Thalassoroseus pseudoceratinae: one gene and its partner. The protein of the gene in region 2 interacts with the protein of the main gene of each other region in a pairwise test. Links are inferred from orthologs where the notes say so. Each region holds a gene or a part of one and is shown on either strand. Other genes may lie near its edges. The genes, in order: rpe and eno.

The links.
Region 1: the proteins of eno (region 2) and rpe interact in binary tests that used the Escherichia coli proteins (3 or more experiments, as listed by UniProt). The link is inferred for Thalassoroseus pseudoceratinae from one-to-one orthologs.

The regions. Positions count from the first base shown.
Region 1 is NZ_JAALXT010000001.1:1,201,324-1,204,387, forward strand. Bases 150-2,888 are described here. They hold rpe (ribulose-phosphate 3-epimerase), read right to left. Parts: upstream 1,995-2,888; coding sequence 1,305-1,994; downstream 150-1,304. Other genes in these bases: accD (acetyl-CoA carboxylase, carboxyltransferase subunit beta), read right to left, coding at 150-356; G6R38_RS04420 (histidine phosphatase family protein), read right to left, coding at 395-1,057; gap (type I glyceraldehyde-3-phosphate dehydrogenase), read right to left, coding at 2,307-2,888. In the rest of the region: more of accD, read right to left, coding at 1-149; more of gap, read right to left, coding at 2,889-3,064. UniProt on the Escherichia coli protein: Catalyzes the reversible epimerization of D-ribulose 5-phosphate to D-xylulose 5-phosphate.
Region 2 is NZ_JAALXT010000003.1:197,532-200,697, forward strand. Bases 320-3,160 are described here. They hold eno (phosphopyruvate hydratase), read right to left. Parts: upstream 2,456-3,160; coding sequence 1,184-2,455; downstream 320-1,183. Other genes in these bases: G6R38_RS10930 (tetratricopeptide repeat protein), read left to right, coding at 320-525; G6R38_RS10935 (hypothetical protein), read right to left, coding at 576-1,172; queG (tRNA epoxyqueuosine(34) reductase QueG), read left to right, coding at 2,728-3,160. In the rest of the region: more of G6R38_RS10930, read left to right, coding at 1-319; more of queG, read left to right, coding at 3,161-3,166. UniProt on the Escherichia coli protein: Catalyzes the reversible conversion of 2-phosphoglycerate (2-PG) into phosphoenolpyruvate (PEP). It is essential for the degradation of carbohydrates via glycolysis.

The DNA of each region.
Region 1 (3,064 bases), on a different replicon or contig from region 2:
CCGCGTCCGACAACGCAAGCGTCTTTCAACCCGGTTTTCTTCTGTTCAGCGATCAGACGCTCGGCATAGGGCTTCTTGTCTTTGAAGCCCAGAGGGTCACTGGGAGACAGCTCCGAAAACCATTCTTCGAAACTATCTTCATCCAAGAGCTGCGCGATTCGAGTTTGAGCCGGCACGTAGAAGTGATGGTCGCACTCGGGGCAGACTCCCAAATTCTGTTCGACTTGCTTCCGGAATACCGTCGCACGGCAACCATCGCAACGAATCCACAACCCCTCGGGCACGCCCCGTTTTGGACGCTTCACGGGCCGGTTCCCTTCAACATTCGATGGACTGCTTGGTGCCGAATTCTCAATTGAAGTTGTGGCAGTTGGTTCGGTTTGTGGTCCCCCACTCACGGCGAATCCTTTCCATGCGGGCGTGCCTCTTCAGTCACGGGAGCGCTGTCCCCGGAGACCCCCACAGGCGTCAAATATTCCGGCAATGATTCCGCAATGGTGCCACTGGACTCCACGAACTCCAAACGAGGAGCCGCATGGCATTGGCAATTCGGTTCGGGCATTTCCAAACGCTCTTTTCGAACGATCGAGGCGATAATCGTCGCCAACGGTTCGGCGACAACAATTCCCATCACCTTACGTTTCTTGAGCGGCTTCCGCAACACCCGGCGAACCCGTTCCAATGCCTCGGGGACGGTTTCCCCCTCCGGTGGGCAAATGGTTTCCGGGGAATCCTGCCATTGTTTGTAGGCTTTGGGATACTTGTGGCGAACGTCATCAATTTGCAGACCTTGCCAAAGCCCTTGGTCGAGGTTTCTCAGGTCCTCAGACAATTTGACCGAAATCCCCAACTCATCGGCGATGGCTTCGGCTGTCCGCCGAGACGCTTCACTGGGATCTGCGTAAAGGACTTCGAGTGGGCATTCCGCCAGTTGGGAAACGACCTCCTCGACTTGTTGGAGTCCGCGCGGATTCAATGGGATATCAAGCGCCCCCTGAATCCGGTTCTGCTCGGCGAAATCCGTGCATCCGGGCCGAATGATGACGACCTGTGGCATGGCTTAATTCACAAGAGAGAAAACTGACATGTGGCAGGCCGACTTGCACTGCTCCCTGTCCACTTGGGTCAGTCTGAAAATTGTTGCGGAGCCGTCAACTCGGGAACGCTGACCGAGAAATGACGACCGGCGATGATGTTCGAATTGATCGGCTGGCGATTCTTGTTGTCCGAGATGACTGCGAAGAGTCCTAAACCTCACTCGTTTGAGCCAGGACGAACTCACGACGTTGAAAACTAAAACAGATCTAACTCGATTCGGCTTCCGATTTCAACATTTTAATCGCTCCCGAATAATCATTGGTATTGAAGATGGCACTGCCGACCACAAAGGTGTCGGCCCCAGCGTTGGCTGTTTGACCCGTGGTTCCCGAACCGATTCCGCCATCAACCGACAATCGCACGCCGCCGGGCAGAATTTTGCGGAGTTCTGTCAACTTATCCAAGGCCGACGGCATAAACTTCTGGCCACCAAACCCCGGTTCAACACTCATGACCAGTACAAGATCACAGGAATCCAGATACGGTTTGATGGCTTCAACAGGAGTCGACGGATTGAACGCCAGACCTGCCAACGCGTCCGCATTTCGGATTTTCTCCAGCAAGGGCAGGGGGTCTTCGACGGCTTCAACGTGAAACGTCACGACATCGCACCCAGCTTGTAGATACTCATCCACATACTTCGCCGGATCCGAAATCATCAAATGAGCTTCGCAGGGGATGGTCGTGGCTTCACGCACACTCTCAATGACCATCGCGCCGTAGGACAAATTCGGCACAAAGTTACCGTCCATCACATCCCAATGGATCAGGCCAGCACCGGCGGAAATGAGTGCTTCGATTTCATCACGCAAGCGGCTGAAATCACACTTCAACATCGAAGGTGCGATAACGGGCGTCGCCTGACTGAGTTGGGATTGGACTTCCTGTCGACTCATTGGATTCGTTCTAACAACACAGTTGGCTTAAACTCGAGCGGGCAAACACTCACGTCTCAGACGCCCATTGTGCCTCGCAAACTGTTCGCCGTCCAGTGCGACCAAGGTGCTCCACTCAACACATGAGCGTATACACAGTCAGCCGACTCACCTCATTCCAGAGCGAATCTTTCTTATTCGAAAAGGCAACGGACGGTTTTCTGCTTCGCCTTCTCAGCCGAGACCACAACGATTTGCGATCCCGTTGTCAGCCGGAGGCACGAGACGCAGACAGGTTTGTCGGCATCTCGGCCCGGTGACTTCGAACGGATTTTACAATCCGGCAACTTTCTTGATGATGTCGGCAGTTCGCATGGAATAGCCGTACTCGTTGTCGTACCAACCGAGAATCTTCACCATCTTCGGACCAATTTTGGTGGTCCAAGAAGCGTCGAAGATGCAGCTGTGGGAGTTGCCGATAATGTCGGTTGAGACGATTGGATCGGTCGTGTACTGCATCACGCCTTTCAGCTTGCCTTCAGCGGCAGCCTTCATGGCGGCGTTGATTTCTTCGGCCGACTTGTCTTCTTTCAAGTTGACCACCAAGTCGGTGATACTGCCGGCTGGAACCGGAACTCGCAATGCGATCCCAGTGAGCAAGCCATCCACTTCCGGAATCACCTGACCGACAGCTTTGGCAGCTCCGGTCGATGTGGGAATGATGTTGATGGCGGCGGCACGAGCACGACGTGGATCGGAGTGAATTTGGTCCGCGATCTTTTGATCGTTGGTGTAGGCATGACAGGTGGTCATCAAGCCATGTTCAATCCCACCCAAGTCGTCTTGCAGCACCTTCACCATAGGAGCAAGACAGTTCGTCGTGCAACTGGCATTGGAGATCGACTTGTGCTCGGAGGTGAGTTGATCGTCGTTGACACCAGTCACGACAGTCATGTCCGGCTTATCTTTCGCAGGAGCCGACAACACGACTTTCTTGGCACCAGCGGTCAAGTGGCTGTCGTAGCCCGGTTTGCCATCGGCGGCTTTCTTGGTGAAGAAGCCGGTAGATTCCAATGCGACGTCCACGCCCA
Region 2 (3,166 bases):
TCTCGTGTGGCGGCGTTGAAACCGCAAGTTCTGGCGGCTCGTCAGCAACAACAGTCACAGGGGCCACCCCAAATGGTGACGAATTACAACTATCGCACGGGATCGCAGTTTGCGTCGAATGATTTGTCGATGATGGGGCTGCAATCTGCATCCGCGTGGCCAATGGCTCCGTACGGCTCACAGATGGCAACGCTGCCTTCGACCGGATATCAAGTCGCCGGGCCAGTGCCGACAGGACCGACTCCGGCGGGGCCATCACCTTACTACGCGACCAACCCCGCGGGACCGACGTACTCGGTGGCGGAACGTCCGGTCATGCAGCCGACACCGGTGAATCCTCAACCGACCTTGGCCAACCCGCAACCGACTCCCGTCGATCCGCAACCAACGCCGGCGACGCAGCCGGTTCCGAATCCTACGCCCGATGAACCGGCACCGGAACCAGACCCTAACATGCAGTCCGGGGCGATCATGATGCCAATGGATCAAACCACGGCCGCATTACCAATCGTGCAGCCATTCTAATCGTGCAGTGATCAGAAAAACGTCATCGAAGTCGAGACTCGGTGGCGTTTTTACTTGCGCGTCGTTCGATATCGGGCCGTCGCGCGGTCAATGGTTTGGACGACACTTCGCACGAAATTCTTGAAGCCTTGGACCTGGCTTTCCTGAAGAAACGTGAACGAAACGACGGTAATCAGCGCGGCCGAAATTAGACACGCTCGGCGCAGACCGTCGTGCGTTGAAAGCATGTCCAACGTATCTGCATACCAGGGGAGTCTTGCGTCGGCTTTGGGGAAGATTGGTTTCGAGGTACGGGAATCGAGTGTCAAACTGGGATCGACGGGGATCCGTTCTTCCCCAGGTTGGCTGGCATCGAAATCGATGCGGGCTTGCTCGGCTGCGAAATTGGGGTCGTGCTCAAATGCTCGCACCACCCGCTTGAGGTACTTCACTTGCCATTCGAGCGTGACAAGCTTCACCTGGTTGTTGTACTTCTCGACCTTGAGTTGCCGCCACTTCAGGAGCTTTGGCGACAACGCCACGGCACCATAGAGCGTCACTGCGAGAACAATCGCCAACCAAAACAGAATCGACACCCCCCACGCCCGAGTCGAAGAAGTCGTCTCGGTGGAATCCTCATCCAGGGAGATGTCGAGTGTTTTGGTCATGCTGAGATCAATTAGGAAATGGTTCCGCCGTAGGTTGCGGTGTCACCAAGTTGTTCTTCGATGCGGAGCAACTGGTTGTACTTGGCGATACGGTCGGTTCGGCTGCCAGAGCCGGTTTTGATTTGACCGGTCGCCAAGGCGACAGCGAGGTCGGCGATCGTGGTGTCTTCGGTTTCGCCGCTACGGTGACTCATCACGGCGGTGTAACCGTTGCGGTAGCCAAGTCGGACCGCTTCGATGGTTTCGGTCAGCGTACCGATTTGGTTCACTTTCACCAAAATGCTGTTTGCGACGCCTTTGTCGATGCCGTCTTGCAATCGCTTGGAGTTGGTCACGAACAGGTCGTCACCAACAAGTTGGCATTTGTCGCCAACACGATCGGTGAGGATTTTCCAACCATCCCAGTCGTTTTCGTCGAGGCCGTCTTCAATGGAGCAAATCGGGTATTTGTCGACCCAACTTGCGAGCAAGTCGACCATTCCAGCGGAATCGACTTCTTGGCCTTCCATTTTGTACGTGCCGCTTTTCTTGTCGTAGAACTCACTCGACGCACAGTCGAGAGCCAACTTGACCTGCTCACCAGGTTTGTAGCCGGCTTTTTCGATGGCGGTCATGATGACGTCAATGGCTTCTTGACTGTTCTTGAGGTCCGGAGCGAAACCGCCTTCGTCACCGACGGCGGTGCTCATGCCCTTTTCGCCGAGAACTTTCTTCAAGCTGTGAAAGATTTCCACGCCGCAACGCAGACCGTCGCTGAACTTGTCGAAGCCGAGCGGCATGATCATGAATTCTTGACAGTCGATGCCGTTGTTGGCGTGGGCTCCACCGTTGATGATGTTCATCATCGGAGCCGGCAAACAGGTCGCTCCCACGCCGCCGAGGTAACGGTACAACGGTAGGAAGGCGGCTTCGGCGGAGGCTTTGGCAACGGCGAGTGAGCAGGCCAAGATGGCGTTGGCGCCCAAACGTTTCTTGTTTTCCGTGCCGTCGAGTTCGATCATCTTGCGATCGATTGCGGCTTGTTGGCTGGCGTCCATTTCGAGCAATGCGTCGGCGATCTGATCATTGACGTTCTGAACGGCTTTCTGAACGCCCTTGCCCACATAGCGATCTTTGTCGCCATCGCGGAGTTCGACGGCTTCGTGTTCGCCCGTGCTGGCACCGCTCGGGACTGCCGCCCGACCGACGACGCCCTCTTCTAATTCCACTTCGACTTCCACAGTCGGATTGCCACGACTATCGAGAATCTCCCGAGCGTGAACGTTTGTAATAGCCAGTCCCATCGATAGGTTCCTTTTCCAGAAGGTGTCTGAGTGCGGTTGGTTCGAGTGCGGACGTTTATTGAGCCCGCGCTCGTAGTTTTACTCTTTCAGCGTCCGACCTTCCATCAAGGGACCGTGAGTTCTCCTGCTGAACTGAAAATTTCGATATGTTTTCTTGTTGATCGGCTTCCAAGAACGTTGTCACCAGCATATCGACTGACCTGACGATCCCTCCGTTTTTATCTAGAATGCCGTTTGCACGCGAACTAACTCTGAGAGCGATGGAATTTCGAATGTCGGTGACCTCCGACAACATCAAGACAGAAGCGAATCGGTTGGGCTTCGGTCTGGTTGGGATTGCCCCGGCGGTCACGCCGACCGGCTTTTCACGTCTGACAGAGTGGATTGCCGCCGGTCTCGCGGGAGAGATGAGCTACATCGAGCGGCGCCGCGATGCGTATTCTCATCCAAAGTATGTCTTGGACGGCGTTCGCAGTGTGATTATGCTCGGCATGCACTACCGCACGGAAGACCCGACATCGTCGGAAACGGGGACGGCTCGCGTCTCTCGCTATGCGTGGGGTACCGAGGACTACCACAATGTCGTCAAACGCCGGCTGAGAGAACTCGCGAACTTCATCCATGCCGGAGCCCCGGATTGCACGACGCGAGTTGTGGTCGATACCGCCCCGCTCTTGGAACGCGATTTTGCCAGACTGGCGGGTTTAGGGT